4 regions of the Paracoccus sp. 22332 genome follow, and region 2 is predicted to be linked to each of the others. Evidence: riboswitches for the same ligand, from Rfam matches in the RefSeq annotation. Region 2 holds a riboswitch; each other region holds the start of a gene.
The links. A riboswitch is a leader RNA that binds a small molecule or an ion and turns the genes downstream of it on or off. The one in region 2 is predicted to bind cobalamin.
Positions count from the first base shown of each region.

Region 1 (3,887 bases), on a different contig from region 2:
CGCCGGTCTCGGCCGATTGGGCGACAAGCGCCAGGCGGCGCGCCACCGTCCGCCGGGACATCCGGGCCATCGGCCGCCCCTCCAGCAGAACCTCGCCGCCGGTGGGCCGGATCAGCCCGGCCAGCATCCCCAGCAGCGTCGACTTGCCCGAACCGTTCGGTCCCACCAGGCCCAGCGTTTCGCCCGGCTGCACGCGCAGGCTGACATCGGCGACGATCTGCCGTCCGCCGACGATGCGGGACAGGCCGATGGCTTCCAGGACCGGGGTCATCGGTGCCGCCCCCGGATCATGATCAGCGCAAAGGCGGGCGCGCCGACCAGGGCGGTGATGACGCCGATCGGCAAAACCTGGCCCGGAATGGTGATCCGCGACACCACGTCCGAGACGACCAGGAACACCGCCCCCGCCAGGGCGGTCGCGGGGACGAGGCGGACATGCCGGGGACCGACCAGGATCCGCATCGCATGCGGCACCACCAGGCCCACGAAGCCGATGGCCCCGGCGATGGAAACCATGATCGCCGTGACCAGGGCCGCCGTGCCGATCAGCACCGCCTGCGTCCGGCGCAGGCCGATGCCCAGCGATGCGGCGCTGTCCGCGCCGAAGGTAAATGCGTCCAGCGCCCGCGCGTGCCACAAGGCCACGCCCAGCCCCAGCCCGGCCATCGGCAGCGCCAGCCATGTGTCGGGCCAGCGCACGCCCGACAGGTTGCCCAGCAGCCAGAACATGATGCCCCGCGCCTGCTCGGCGCTGGCGGACCGGGCGATGATCAGCGCCGTCAGCGCGTTGAACATCTGCGACCCCGCAATGCCCGCAAGGATGATGACCCCTGCCCCGCGTGTGCCGGTGCCGCCGCCTGCCGCCCGCGCCAGCGCCGCCACCAGCACGAAGGCCGTCAGCGCACCGGCAAAGGCACCGGCCGACATCGACAGCATCCCCGCCCCGATCCCCGCGACCGAGACCGCGACGGCCCCGGTCGAGGCACCGGCGGAAATCCCCAGCAGATAGGGTTCAGCCAGCGGGTTGCGCAGCAGCGCCTGGAGGATCAGCCCCGACAGCGCCAGGCTGGCGCCGCCGCAAGCCGCCACGACCGCGCGCGACAGGCGGTAATGCCAGATCACGCCGGCATCGACGGCGCCGACCTCGGCCTGCGACAGGCCGGCCTTGACCGACAGCACGTCCAGCACCACCGACAGCGGGATCCGCGTCTCGCCCACCGCCGTGCCGAAGAACAGCGCCGCGGCCAGGATCACGGGCGCAAGCCAAAGCCATCCCCAGCCCTGCACCACGGCGCGATCCCTCATTTCAGGCCGAACCCGGCCAGCGCCTGGGCCAGGGCTTCCAGGGCGTAGATCGACCGGACCGAGGGGTCCATCGCATTGGCCTCGATCGTCACGATGCGGTCGTTCTTCACGGCGTCCATTTCCCTGGCGACCGGGTCGCTGGTCAGGAAATCGCGCTTCACGGCGATGTCGTCGGCGGGAAAGCGGCGGCGGTTCATCTCGGCCGCGACGATGAAGGACGGGTTCGCGCTGGCGATGGTTTCCCAGCCGACGGTCGGCCATTCCTCGGCGGAATCGACGATGTTGCGGACCCCAAGCGTGGACAGCATCCAGCCCGGAACGCCATAGGCGCCCGCGACATAGGGGTCGATCTCGATATCGGCCGAGGAATACCAGAAGACCGCCGTGACATCGTCGGGCAGGTTCAGCGCCCTGGCCTTGTCCACGGCGGCGGCCTCGCGCGCCTTCAGGTCGGCGATGACCTGGGCGCCGCGCTCCTCGACATCGAAGATCCGCGCCAGTTCCGCGATGCCCTGATAGACCAGGTCGGGGTCGAACATCACCGTGCGCGCGCCGTCCATGCTTTGCGTGTTGTCCTTGCCGACGCATTCCGTGGGCATGACCCAGCTGGGGATCCGCGAATCGTCGAACATCTCGCGCGTGCCGACGGCGCCTTGCGGCCCGATCATCCATTCATAGGCGGTGACGACCAGATCGGGATTCTTGCCCAGGACGCTTTCGAAGCTGGGGGCGTTGTCAGCCAGCCGTTCGACCTTGGCATCCGTTTCGGCGAATTCGGGCAGGACCGGGTTGATCCACAGCGCGGTGCCCGCCACCTTGTCGGCAAGGCCCAGCAGATACAGGATCTCGGTCGTGCTCTGGCCGACGCTGACCACCCGTTCGGGGGCCTTGTCGATGGTGACCCGATGGCCGCAACTGGTCAGGGTCAACGGGTATTCGGTGCCCGCCCGCGCCATGGGCGCAAGGGCAACGGCGACGGCGATTGCCGTGGCTAGCTTCAACATCATGCTTCCTTCCGATGCATTCGGCGGGACGGAAGGCATGGACACAGGCGCGGGGACCACGACCCGCAACACGATGTCACGCCGAGCCGACCCGCTCGGGTTGAACAGACTGCGTCGGCAGGTCTCCTGACTGGCGGATGATCGCCTTGCCCGGCCTTCCCGGACCGAGGTCCAGTGGCATGATCGGGCAGGCTACCGCTTACAGTTGCGGGGGCAGTTCCGGTTGTCGCCCAGGGGCGGATCCGGATTCCCTATTAATTCCGGGTGGAAACCGACGCACCGTCCTTAGCCCGAAGCGGGTTTTCTGACAAGATCGCCTATCGGTCGAAAGGGACGGTCGGTCCCGATTCCCGCGAAGGGCACCAAACCCGGTGACAAAGATGCCTTTCAGCCGCCGTCGAAATAGCGGATCCCCTTGACCACCAACTCGCCCAGGCTGGAGGCGCCCAGCTTGTCGCGCAGCACCAGGCTGACATTGGACACGGTCTTGTAGCTGATGCAGGCCCGGTCGGCGATCTCGCGATAGGACAGGCCCTCGGCGATCAGGCCCAGGATCTCTTCCTCGCGCGCGGTCAGGTTGGCGGCATTGCCGCGCCGGCCGGGCAGGTTCATCAGCGCGATCTGCGTCGCAAGCCGGCCCTCGACATAATTGCCGCCGGCCAGCACCTCGGTCAGGGCGGTCAGGATCTCGTCCGAGGGCGAATCCTTGTTGATGACGCCATTGGCCCCCGCATGAAGCGCGCGGCGGGCCAGGATCGGGCTGCGATGCATGGTGAAGACCAGGATCGGCAGATCCCGGTCCAGCATCCGCAGCCGGTCGATCAGCTTGATCCCCGCGATCCGGTGATCGCCAAGCGTCAGGTCGACGACCATCAGGTCGGGCCGCGCCGCCCGCCAGGCGCGCCAGCCTTCCAGCGCGGTGGCCGCGCCGACGATCTCGCAGGGGATGCGCTGGCGGATGATGCGACCCCAGCCTTCGACCACGACGGGGTGATCGTCGATGATGACGATGCGCTTCAGGCCGTTGGCGGATTGTTTCCGGGGCGGGGCTTCGATCATCGGTGCGGCATCCTCAGTTCGGTGACGGTTTCGGCGCCCACGCGGCGGGGCGGGTCGAAGGCGGCGCCCAGGGCGCGCGCGCGGTCGCGGATGCCGGCCAGCCCGTGTCCCCCGGCCGAGCCGCGCCCCGAAGGACCGCGCCCGTCATCGCGCAGCTGGGTGACGATCTGGTCCTGGGTCCGGCGCATCTCGATGCGGATCCGGCGGGCCTTGCCATGCCGGACGGCGTTCAGCAGGCTTTCGCGGACGAAGCGATAGATCGCCGTTTCCGCAGGCTCGCTGGCCGCGATCCGTCCGTCGCAATCCAGGTCGATGGCCACATCCGGCGCGATCTCGGCGAATTCGGCCACCAGTTCGCCCAGAAGTTCAGGCAGCGATCCGTGGCCCATCAGCATCGGGCGCAGATCGTTGATCGCGGTGCGGGCGGTGTCGCGGACCGCGCCCGCATGGACCAGGATCGCCCGCAGCGCATCGTCAAGCTGCGCCGATCCGGGGCCCGAAACCTCGCGCGCGGCGGCG
Region 1 covers NZ_JBQEOI010000010.1:8,320-12,206, forward strand. Annotated here, with positions in the region: gene ACTJI6_RS12460 (ABC transporter ATP-binding protein) at 1-271, opposite strand, end outside; gene ACTJI6_RS12465 (FecCD family ABC transporter permease) at 268-1,305, opposite strand; gene ACTJI6_RS12470 (ABC transporter substrate-binding protein) at 1,302-2,312, opposite strand; cobalamin riboswitch at 2,409-2,600, opposite strand; gene ACTJI6_RS12475 (response regulator) at 2,697-3,368, opposite strand; gene ACTJI6_RS12480 (LapD/MoxY N-terminal periplasmic domain-containing protein) at 3,365-3,887, opposite strand, start outside.
Region 1: linked by a shared signal. The riboswitch ahead of ACTJI6_RS12470 (ABC transporter substrate-binding protein) and the one ahead of ACTJI6_RS14910 (TonB-dependent receptor plug domain-containing protein) in region 2 are both predicted to bind cobalamin.

Region 2 (3,887 bases):
AAGCGGGCTTGCCACCTTCCGCGCCAGCGACGGCCTGTGGGAAAACCACCGGGTCGAGGACGTGGCCACGCCCGAGGGCTTTGCCGCCGATCCCGAACTGGTCCACCGCTTCTACAACATGCGGCGCGCGGCCGCCGCCGGGGCGCGGCCGAATGCCGCGCATCTGGCGCTGGCCGACCTGGCGCGGCGGCACGACCTGACGCTGGTCACGCAGAATGTCGACGACCTGCACGAACGCGCGGGCAGCCCGCACGTCATCCACATGCACGGCAGCCTGACCGGCGCGCTGTGCGCGGCCTGCGGGCATCGCTGGCCCGCGCCGCCGGTCATGTCCCCCGACGACCCCTGCCCCGCCTGCGCCCGCCCTTCCACGCGCCCGGATATCGTCTGGTTCGGCGAAATGCCCTATCACATGGAACGCATCTGGGACGCGCTGGAAAGCGCCGATCTGTTCGCGGCCATCGGCACCTCGGGCAATGTCTATCCGGCGGCGGGGTTTGCCCAGGCTGCTCGGCGCGGCGGTGTCGAATGCGTGGAACTGAACCTGGACAACAGCGCCAACGCCCGCGATTTCCATCGGCGGATCACCGGGCCTGCCAGCCGCACGGTGCCCGACTGGGTGGCCTCGCTGGGCTGATTGCGCTTGCCTGCGCGCCAGTCCCTGGGCTATGGCGGCGATGCCTCGGTTCCGGGTTCCAAGCCCGGTTAAAAGGGAACGCGGTGAAATTCCGCGACTGCCCCCGCAACTGTCAGCGGAGAGCCGGGCCGGACAACGCCACTGGTCCCCCAGGACCGGGAAGGCCCGGCCAAGCCGTGACCCGCAAGTCAGGAGACCTGCCGAACGCGATCACCCTGACGGCGTGCGAGGGGCGCGCCGGAAACGGAAACTTCCGTCGTGGTGGTGTCGCTGTCCGACGGGCCAAATCCTTTCGGACGAACCGCATCGCGCCCCGGCCCGAATGCCGGATAGCTGGAAGGATGTCATTCGTGACCGCAAGACCCATTTTCCCGGCCCTGCCCATTACCCTGCTTGCCGCCCTGGCCCTGACCACGGCGCTGCCCGCCGCCGCGCAGGACGCGGCCCCCGGCGCCATCGTCCTGGACGACATCACCCTGACCGCCAACCGCGAGGCCACCGATCTGGCCCGGTCGGGCAGTTCCGTTTCCGTGCTGGGCGCCGATGACCTGGCAGATCGCGCGGGCCAGCCCCTGGCCCGCAGCCTGTCGCGCCTGCCGGGCGTGACGCTGCGCCAGTCGGGACCGCTGGGCACCACGGGATCGCTGATCCTTCGCGGCGCCCCGGCGCAATACCTGCCCGTCGTGATCGACGGCATCGAGGTGTCGGATCCGGCCGCGGGCCAGCCTTCTTATGACATCGGCGGAATGATCGGCCAGTCCGTGAACCGGGCCGAACTGCTGCGCGGCGCGCAATCGGCGCTGTACGGCTCGCGCGCGGTGGCGGGGGTGCTGTCGCTGCAATCCCTGCGCCCGACCGAAGACGGGTTGCACCACCATTTCGGGATCGAGGCGGGCAGCTTCGACACCCTGACCGCCAGCTATGGCGCAACCCTGCGCCGCGCCGATGCCGACCTGGCCTTCCAGGTCAGCCATATCCGCAGCGACGGCTTTTCCGCGCGCGACGAACGGGACGGCAATTTCGAGGATGACGGATACGAGGCGACGCGCCTGTCCTTCTATTCCGCCTATGCGCTGGAAAGCGGCGCCACCATCGGCTTCAATGGCTTCTGGGAAGACAGCACCGGCGATTTCGACGATTTCGGCGGCGACGTGACGGGGACGCCGGGCGACGACTACAACGACCGCGAAAGCTATGGCCTGCGCGGCTTCGCGCAATTCCAGACCGGCGCCGTCGATCACGAGATCGCCCTGACGCGTTACCGCATCGACCGGCAAAGCTGGTCTAACGGCACCGTCACGCCCTTTGTGGGCACGCGCACGAAACTGTCTTGGCAGGGTGCAACCGACCTGGGTGGAGGCGTGCGCGCCGTGTTCGGCGCCGATACGGAAAAAGAGGAAGCCCAAGGCAATGGCGAGGCCCGCCTGAACGGCGTCTTCGTGGAAACGACCACGGCGCTTGGCGACCGGATCGACGTGACGACATCGGTTCGGCGCGACGATCATTCGCGCTTCGGCGGCTTCACCTCGGGCCGGGTGACAGCGATCTGGCGCGCGGCCGACGACCTGCTGTTCCGCGCCGCCCTGGGCAACGGCTTCCGGGCGCCCTCGCTTTACGAACTGTTCGGCCCCTATGGCAACGCCTCGCTGGAACGCGAGGAAAGCCGCACCCATGAGGTGGGCGTGGAAAAACAATGGGGCGACAGCCATCTGCGTGCGACCGCCTTCTGGCTGCGGGCGAACAACCTGATCGGCTGGGACGATCGCGGCACCACCGACTGGTCGGACGACGGCTATAACCAGGTGCCGGGCACTGCCCGCCGCCGGGGGGTGGAAATCGACGGGCGCTACGCCTTCGGCGGGGGTCATGCGCTGACCGCCAGCTATACCTTCATCGACAATCAGGTCGATTCGGAATGGGCCAAGGTGCCCGAACGCACCCTAAACCTGGGGGCCGAGACGGTCCTTGCCACCGGCACCACAGCGGGCATCCAGATCCAGCATGTCGCGGGCCGTCCGAACGACATGGACGACTTCACCACCGTGGACCTGCTGGTCAGCCACCCCGTCCGCGACAATGCCACCGCCTATCTGCGGCTGGAGAACGCCCTTGACGAGGATTACCAGTGGGTCGACGGCTATGGCACAGCGGGCAGGGCGATCTATGCGGGGCTGCGTGCGTCGTTCTAGGGCGATCCTTGCGGCGGCGGCGCTGATCGCCACCGCCCTGCCCGCCGCCTCCAAGACAACGGGGGCGGCGCCGCAGCGCGTGGTGTCGATGAACCTGTGCAGCGACCAGCTGGCGATGCTGCTGGCGGCACCGGGCCAGCTGATCTCGGTCAGCGACCTGGCGTCCGATCCGCGCATGTCGCCGATGGCGGACCGGGCGGCGGATTATGCGAAGAACACCGGCCGGGCCGAGGAGATCTATCTGATGCGGCCCGATCTGGTGATCGCCGGCACCTATAGCGGGACCGCGACGGTGGCGATGCTGCGCCGCCTGGGCATCCGGGTCGAGACCCTGCCCCCCGCCGAAAGCCTGGACGCGATCCGTGCGGAAATCCTCCGCATGGGCGATCTGCTGGGCCGCCCCCAGGCCGCGCGCGATCTTCTGGACCGCTTCGACGCCGACCTGGCCCAGGCGCGCAGCCCCGACCGCCGGGGCCGCGCGGCGCTGTATTACGCGAACGGCTTCACCTCGGGGCGCGCGACGCTGGCCGGGACGATCCTGGATGCGGCGGGCTATGACAATGTGGCGGGCGATTACGGCATCGCGACCACCACCCCCCTGCCGATGGAACTGCTGGTGATGACCCGCCCCGACCGGCTGATCACCGGCGCGAAATGGCCCGGCCAGTCGCGGGGCGAAGCGATCCTGGACCACCCCGCCCTGTCCGCCATCGCCCCGGCCGAGGGGCAGGTGACCGACCGCGATTGGGTCTGCGGCACGCCCTTCATCGTCCAGGCCATCGGGTCGCTGCGATGAGGGGGCTGTTCGTCGTCCTGTCCGGCCTGGTGGCCGCGCTGTTCCTGGCCTCGCTGCTGACCGGGCCTGCGGGATTGCCGGTGACGGATTCACTGCGCGCCCTGGTGCTGGGCGGCGACGGCCCGCTGCCCATCGTGATGCGCGAAATCCGCCTGCCCCGCGCGATCCTGGGGGTCGCAGTGGGCGCCGGGCTGGGCCTGACCGGCGCCGCCCTGCAAGGCTATCTGCGCAACCCGCTGGCCGAACCCGCGCTGATCGGCGTCTC
Region 2 covers NZ_JBQEOI010000015.1:65,769-69,655, reverse strand. Annotated here, with positions in the region: gene ACTJI6_RS14915 (NAD-dependent deacylase) at 1-637, shown strand, start outside; cobalamin riboswitch at 667-856, shown strand; gene ACTJI6_RS14910 (TonB-dependent receptor plug domain-containing protein) at 988-2,826, shown strand; gene ACTJI6_RS14905 (ABC transporter substrate-binding protein) at 2,813-3,622, shown strand; gene ACTJI6_RS14900 (FecCD family ABC transporter permease) at 3,619-3,887, shown strand, end outside.

Region 3 (3,887 bases), on a different contig from region 2:
ACCTTCAGGTCGGGCGAGGTGCGGACCTCGCCCACGGTGATCGAATGGCGGTTCAGATCCGGGTCATGCACGTCGGCGCGCAACAGCACGTCCGACAGGGTGCGGCGGATCAGTTCGCCCACGCGAAGCTGGCGCTGCGAGGGGCCGGGGCCATGGGAAAAACGGTTCTGTGCCATATGTCCCGATGTAGGGGGTCGCGGGCCGCGCCGCAACGGGATATGACGCGGCAAACCCCGCGAAAGGAGGCCCCGCCATGAGCGATCTGCAGAACACCGACGCGCCCGCCCTGCCGGGGATCGTCGTCACCGGCGCATCCGGGCGGATGGGGCAGATGCTGATCCGGCTGATCGCGGACAACCCCGAGGTGCGGCTGGCGGGCGCCCTGGAACGGCCCGGCCATGCCTGGATCGGCCAAGATGTGGGCGAATGCATGGGCGGCGCGCCCCTGGGTGTCGCGGTCAGCGACGACGCGGTGACGGTGATCGCGCAGGCGCAGGCGGTGATCGATTTCACCGCGCCCACAGCGACCGTGGCATTCGCCGAACTGACCGCGCAGGCCCGTGCGGTGCATGTGATCGGCACAACCGGGCTGGAACAGGCGCATCTGGATTACCTGAAGGCCTGCGCCCGCCACGCGCCGATCATCCGCGCAGGCAACATGAGTCTGGGCGTCAACCTGCTGGTCGGCCTGACCCGCAAGGTCGCCGCCGCCCTGGGCGAGGACTGGGACATCGAGGTGGTCGAGGCCCATCACCGCATGAAGGTCGACGCGCCCTCGGGCACCGCGCTGATGCTGGGAGAGGCCGCCGCCGAAGGGCGCGGCAAGACGCTGGCCGACCTGCGCACGCCGGCGCGCGAAGGGATAACCGGCGCGCGGGCGCCGGGATCCATCGGCTTCGCCGCCATCCGCGGCGGCGACGTGGTGGGCGAGCATGACGTGATCTTCGCGGGCGAAGGCGAACGGATCGTGCTGCGCCACCTGGCGACCGACCGGGCGATCTTCGCACGCGGCGCCATCCGCGCGGCGATCTGGGGCCAGGACAAGGGGCCGGGCGAATACGACATGCAGGACGTGCTGGGGCTGAACTGATGGCCAGCGAAGATTGCCTGTTCTGCCGGATCGCGGCGGGCGGCCTGCCTGCCCATGTCCTGCACGAGGACGACCATATCCTGGCCTTCCTGGACCTGTATCCGGTGCGGCCGGGCCACACCCTTGTGATTCCCAAGGCGCATCATGTCTGGTTCGAGGATCTGCCCCCCGACCTCGCGACCCGCATCACAACCTGCGCGCAGGGCCTGGCCCGCGCGATGAAGCGGCTCTATGGCGTCCCGCGCGTGTCGATGCTTTATACCGGCATCCATGTCGCCCATGCCCACGCCCATGTCGTGCCGATGCACCATGTCCATGACGTGACCTCGCTGGCCTATCTGGGCGAGGGGCCCCAGGGCTTCACCGCCCCGCCGCAACTGCCGCCCGAGGAGATGGCGCGGATCGCCGGCGACCTGAAGGCGGCGTTGCGGGCCTAAGCCCCGAACCCGATCAGGATATTGATCGACGTTCACCCTTCTGATTCGCTCCATGCTTGTCATGGGGGGACGGAGAATGGCGTCAGGATTTGGGCTTGGACGGCCATCGAGCCGTTGTTGCCGCGCAACCAGCCGGGGACGTGGCGGGGGCCGCCGGTTTCGGTCCTGGTTCGGCGCTCTACCAGCCGGGCCGCGCAACGCCGAACGGGAACGCCGCGACCTCGCTTGACTTGGGGGACGGTTCGTGGCTTGGCTGGCGGTGCTGGTTCCTGCCTGTGGCAGGCGAAGAGGGAATGCGCCAGGCCACCCGGCCCAAGCGCAGCCGCCCCCGCGACCGTGACCGGAGAGGATGTCCACCGCCACTGGCCCCCAAGCCGGGAAGGCAGGACAGCCGCCAGGGCCAGTCCCTGACATCCGCAAGCCGGGAGACCTGCCAGCACCCGCCCCGGAAGGGGCCGTGAAACGCGCGCGACCGGGGTGATGTCGCTGTGCCGGATGGTCCTGGCCCATGGCCGACGACCCTTTGGCCCGTCCATCCCGCCGCCACAAGGCATCTGGCCGGAGGGGCCGTGGCTGAGACATATGAACTGGTGGTCTGCACCACCTGCCGCCTTCCGGGGGCCGACCCCCAGGCCGAACGCGACGGCCGTCGCCTGTCCGACGCCCTGGCCGCCGCCGGGATCGGCCATCGGCGGCAGGAATGCCTGTCCGCCTGCGCGCGCGGCTGCGCCGTGGTGCTGCGCGGGGCGGGACGCTGGACCTATGTCCAGGGCGCGCTGGATCCCGACCGCGACTTGGACGACCTGATCGCCATGATCCGCGCCTATGCCGCGTCCGACGACGGCGTGGTGCCCTGGCGCGACCGCCCCCCCGTCATCCGCAAGAACACCATCGCCCGCATCCCGCCGCAGGAGGCCTGAATGTCGCTTGAGAAAACCCCCGTCACCATCGTCACCGGATTCCTGGGGGCCGGAAAGACCACGCTGATCCGGCACCTGCTGCAACATCCCGGCGGGCGGCGGCTGGCGGTCCTGGTCAACGAATTCGGCGACGTGGGCGTGGATGGCGACCTGATCCGCGACTGCGCCGACGCCAATTGCCCCGAGGCGAATATCGTCGAACTGACCAACGGCTGCATCTGCTGCACGGTGGCCGACGAATTCATCCCATCGATCCAGCGGCTGATGGCGATGGACCCGCGCCCCGATCACATCGTCATCGAGACATCCGGCCTGGCGCTGCCCAAGCCGCTGTTGAAGACCTTCGACTGGCCCGACCTGCGTTCGCGCATCACCATCGACGGGGTGATCGCGGTGGCCGACGCCGAGGCCGTGGCGGCGGGCCGCTTCGCCCCCGATCCCGCCCGGCCCGGCAATGCCGATACGGGCGACGGCGCGGATGCCGATCACGAGACGCCGCTGTCCGAGGTCTTCGAGGACCAGATCGCCTGCGCCGACCTGGTGCTGCTGTCCAAGCCCGACCTGGCCGGCCCGGACGGCCTGGCCCGCGCCCGCGCGGCGATCGAGGCCGAGGCCCCCCGGCCGCTGCCCATGCTGCCTTTGGCCGAAGGCGTCATCGACGCCCGCGTGGTCCTGGGCCTGGGTGCCGCGGCCGAGGACGGGTTGGACGCCCGCCCCTCGCACCATGACGGGGCCGAGGATCACGACCATGACGATTTCGACACCATCGTCGTTGACCTGCCGGAACAGGCCGATCCCGACGCGCTGGCGGACAGGATCCAGGCGTTGGCCAGCCGCCGGAACATCCTGCGCGTCAAAGGCCATGTCGCGGTCTCGGGCAAGCCTCTGCGGCTGCTGGTGCAGGCGGTGGGGCCGCGTGTCCGCCATCAGTTCGACCGCCCCTGGGGCGACCGGCCCCGGCGCGGACGGCTGGTGGTGATCGCCGAAAAGGGCGACATCGACCGCGCCGCCATCGAAGCCGCGCTTTCCTGACATGCACGTCCTGTTCCGCGAAACCCACGGGCTGGAGGAAGCAGCCGCGCCGCGCGATCTGGGGCAGACGCCCGCAGATCTGGTGCTGCTGTCCTTTTCCGACAGCGACCTGGGCGCCTTCGCGGCGGGATGGCACCGGGGGCGGACCTCGCTGCCCTCGCTGCGGCTGGCGAACCTTGCGGGGCTGACGCATCCGCTGTCGGTCGATACCTATATCGAGCGCACCCTGTCGCAGGCCAGGGGCATCCTGGTCCGGCTGATCGGCGGGGCATCCTGGTGGTCCTATGGGGTGGAACAGCTGTCCCGGCTGGCCCGGCGGAACGGCATCGCCCTGGCCGTTCTGCCTGCGGACGGCCGCCCGGACGAGGCGCTGGACCGGGCCTCGAACCTGCCGCCGTCGACGCTGCG
Region 3 covers NZ_JBQEOI010000001.1:299,960-303,846, reverse strand. Annotated here, with positions in the region: gene rbfA (30S ribosome-binding factor RbfA) at 1-176, opposite strand, end outside; gene dapB (4-hydroxy-tetrahydrodipicolinate reductase) at 254-1,090, shown strand; gene ACTJI6_RS01470 (HIT family protein) at 1,090-1,527, shown strand; cobalamin riboswitch at 1,775-1,979, shown strand; gene ACTJI6_RS01465 (DUF1636 domain-containing protein) at 2,097-2,447, shown strand; gene cobW (cobalamin biosynthesis protein CobW) at 2,448-3,479, shown strand; gene cobN (cobaltochelatase subunit CobN) at 3,481-3,887, shown strand, end outside.
Region 3: linked by a shared signal. The riboswitch ahead of ACTJI6_RS01465 (DUF1636 domain-containing protein) and the one ahead of ACTJI6_RS14910 (TonB-dependent receptor plug domain-containing protein) in region 2 are both predicted to bind cobalamin.

Region 4 (3,887 bases), on a different contig from region 2:
TTTCGCGGCGGGCGCGGCGACGCGGTGACGCCGTGACGGCGGGGCTGATCGTCTCGGCCGCGCGGTCGGGCAGCGGCAAGACCACGGTGATGCTGGGCCTGCTGCGCTGCCTGGCCGAGGACGGCTTGGCCGTGCAGCCGTTCAAATGCGGCCCCGACTATATCGACCCGGCGTTTCACCGCGCGGCCTGCGGGCGGGCGTCCTTCAATCTGGACAGCTGGGCGATGCCCATGGGCCTGCTGACGACGCAACTGGCGCGGGCGGACGGCTTCGCCCTGGCCGAGGGGTCGATGGGCCTGTTCGACGGCGTGGCGGCGGACGGCGAGACCGGCAACGGCGCCAGCGCCGACATCGCCGCGCTGACTGGCTGGCCGGTGCTGCTGGTGCTGGATGTCTCGGGCCAGGCGCAGACGGCGGCGGCCCTGACCCTGGGCATGGCCGGGTTCCGCGACGATGTGCGGGTGGCGGGGGTGATCCTGAACCGCGTCGCCTCGGCCCGGCACGAACGGCTGTGCCGCCTGGCCTTCCAGGCGCGGGGCATCCCCGTCCTGGGGGCACTGCCCCGGCGCGGCGACCTGACCATCCCGGAACGGCATCTGGGCCTGGTGCAGGCGGCGGAACACCCGGATCTGGAAACCGCGATCCGCTCCTATGCGGCCTTCCTGCGCGCCCATGTCGATCTGGACGCCGTCCGGGCCGCAGCGCGGGGCGGTGCCGTGCCGGGGACCGGCGGGCGCCCGGTGCCGCCGCCCGGCCAGCGGATCGCGTTGGCGCAGGATCAGGCGTTTTCCTTTGTCTATCCGCATCTTCTGGACGGCTGGCTGCGGCAGGGGGCCGAGGTGCTGACGTTCTCTCCTCTGGCCGATCAGCCGCCGCCGGACGCGGATGTCTGCTGGCTGCCGGGGGGCTATCCCGAACTGCATGCCGGGCGGATCGCGGGCGCGGCCCGGTTCCTGGACGGGCTGCGCCGCTTTGCGGCCACCCGTCCGGTGCATGGTGAATGCGGCGGCTACATGGTGTTGGGCCGGGCGCTGATCGACGCGGCCGGGACCAGCCATCCGATGGCCGGGCTGCTGGGGCTGGTCACCAGCTATCAACAACGGCGGATGCATCTGGGCTATCGGCTGGCGCGGCTGTCGGATCCGATGCCGGGCCTGCCCGCCGGGACGCGGCTGCGGGGGCACGAGTTCCATTATTCCGCCATCCTCGACCAGCCGGATGCCGCCCTGGCCCAGGTGGAGGATGCCGACGGCGCGGCGGTGGCGGAAACTGGATCGCGGCGCGGCCGCGTCACCGGCACCTTCTTCCACCTGATCGCGCAGGCCGCATGACCTGCGTCTTCGTCTGCGCCGAATGCCCCGGCGGGGCAAACAGGCTGGCGGCGATCCGGGCCGCGCTTGGCGGGACCGCCTGCACGGTGCGCGCGGCGGGGTGCATGTCCGGCTGCCGCAGCGGCGGCTCCGTGGCGGTCAGGGCGCCGGGGCGGATGGCCTATCTGTTCGGGCCGGTGGACGGCGGCGACGGCCAGCGGCTGCGCCGGTTCCTGGATCTCTACCACGCCGCGCCGGGCGGAGAGATCCGCGATGCGCGCCCGCTGGGTCCGCTGCGCTTCAAGGTTCTGGCGCGCATTCCCGACGCTTGACCGTCGGCCCCGGCGGTGCCAGTCTGGCGGTGTGCAAGGTGCGGCCCGCAAGGCTGCATGGGAACAGGGATCACCAACCCGACCGCCCCCGCGACTGTGAGCAGAGAGCCGATCCGGCACGCCACTGTGGCCCCGCGCCATGGGAAGGCAGGAAAGGCAGCGACCTGCGAGTCAGGAGACCGACCTAGCGCGAAACGCAATCCGCCGTCGGGGATGACGGCAAGGAGGGACGACATGACGACGCTTTCCCGCGCATCGGCCGCGGTTTCCACATCGCTGCGCGACATCTTCATCGTGGCCGCCATCGGCGCGGTTCTGGTCTTCACGGCCGGCCTCGCGCAGTCCGAGACGCTGCACGACGCCGCCCATGACGTGCGCCACGCCACCGGCTTTCCCTGCCACTGATGCTGTCGCGTCTTTTGTCCAGCGCCCTGATCGCTGGTGCTGCCGCAGGGCTGATTGCCGCCCTGTTGCAGTTGGGCTTTGTCCAGCCCGTCCTGCTGCACGCCGAACTTTACGAAGGCGGCGAACTGACCCATTTCGCGGCGCCCAGTGACCACCATCACCACGACGCGGCGGACACTGCCCATGACCATGATCACGCCGAAGGCGCCGCCGCTGCGGCCCATCCCGACATGGGCGGCCTCGACCTGAGCCGCGACGGATTGTCGGTGCTGTTCTCGATCCTGGTCTATGCCGGCTATGCGCTGCTGCTGGTGGCCGCCATCGCGCTGGCCGAAAACCGCGGCCATGCCGTCACCGCGCGCCAGGGGCTGCTGTGGGGCGTCGCGGGTTTTGTCGCGGTGCAGCTTGCGCCCGCCTTCGGCCTTGCCCCGGAACTGCCCGGCATGGCCGCCGCCGACATCACGCAGCGCGAGATCTGGTGGCTGGCCACCGTCGCCCTGTCCGCTGTCGCGCTGTGGCTGATCGCCTTCGGCAAGTCCTGGGCCGAATGGGCGCCCGCCATCGTCCTGGCCGCCCTGCCCCACCTGGTCGGCGCGCCGCACCCGGCCGAACTGACCGGCCCCACCCCGCCCGAGCTTGCCGCCCAGTTCGCGGGCCGCGCCCTGGGCGTGGGCCTGGTGGCCTGGGTCGCCCTGGGCCTGCTGACGACCACCCTATGGTCGCGCGGCCGCGCCTGATCCCCGTCCCGGCGCCCCGGCGCCGGGATCGCGCCGCAGCAGATAGATATCCATGATCCACCCGTGCCTGTCGCGGGCTGCCTGCCGCGCAGCGACGATGCGCGGTCCAGCCTCGGACAGCGGGCCTGCCTCGACGATCTGGTCCGGCATTCCGACATAGGCGCCCCACCAGATGCGGACCCCGGCGGGATCCAGCGTCTGGAAGCTGTTCATGCCATCCAGCATCACCACCAGCGTATCGACGCCCGCCGGCCAGCCCTCGTCGCGCAGCCGCCGCCCGGTGGTGACAAGGAAGGGCGCGCCGATCTCGTTCAGGGGGATCGCATGGGCCGCCGTCAGCCCTTGCAGCGACATGATCCCCGGCACCACATGGACGGTCATGGCCCGCCGGTCCGCCAGCCGCGCCGCAATGCGCAGCGAACTGTCATAGAGAGCCGGATCCCCCCAGATCAGCAGCGCCACCCGCAGCGCACCGGGATGGACCGCGATTACCCTCTCCCAGCAACCGGCGATCGCCTCGTGCCAGTCCAGCACGCCGCCTTCATACCCGCCCGAGGCATCCCGAACCGGCAGGTCGAATTCCGCCAGCACCGTTTGCGGATTGGTCAGCACCTCGTCGCAGATCCGGCGCCGCGCCTGGGCCAGTTCCGCCTTCTCCTCGCCCTTGCGGGGAATCAGGATCAGATCGGCACGGTTGATCGCCGCGACGGCCTCAAGCGTCAGATGCGCGACCCGTCCCATGCCGATGCCGATAAGCCAAAGTTCCATCCCCGATGCCCCGCCCTGGACCATGCAAGGCGCTTCTGACCGCGGCTCCGGCGGCGGTCAAGCGGCCTTCCTACCATTACAGTTTCGTTTTTAATTTGATATGAGAGCGTTTCGCTACGGCCTGATGCGCTCGTCGCCACAATGACCATGCGATGATCTGTGCGGGCTGGGCTCATGGATATGAGGCATGTTCCGCCATCGGTTTGAGGAACATGCCGATTGCGCAGCGGACTGATCGTCGAAGCCGATCTCACCCGCGCTACGGGCCGCGCCGGGCGGCAGGCCGCGATCGATATGATCCACCGCCATTCGCCGGGCTCGAGCCGGAGGCTGAC
Region 4 covers NZ_JBQEOI010000001.1:287,058-290,944, reverse strand. Annotated here, with positions in the region: gene cobM (precorrin-4 C(11)-methyltransferase) at 1-36, shown strand, start outside; gene ACTJI6_RS01410 (cobyrinate a,c-diamide synthase) at 33-1,331, shown strand; gene ACTJI6_RS01405 (DUF1636 family protein) at 1,328-1,642, shown strand; cobalamin riboswitch at 1,662-1,844, shown strand; gene ACTJI6_RS01400 (CbtB domain-containing protein) at 1,877-2,047, shown strand; gene ACTJI6_RS01395 (CbtA family protein) at 2,047-2,784, shown strand; gene cobF (precorrin-6A synthase (deacetylating)) at 2,761-3,552, opposite strand; partial or broken gene ACTJI6_RS01385 (IS5/IS1182 family transposase) at 3,775-3,887, shown strand, end outside.
Region 4: linked by a shared signal. The riboswitch ahead of ACTJI6_RS01400 (CbtB domain-containing protein) and the one ahead of ACTJI6_RS14910 (TonB-dependent receptor plug domain-containing protein) in region 2 are both predicted to bind cobalamin.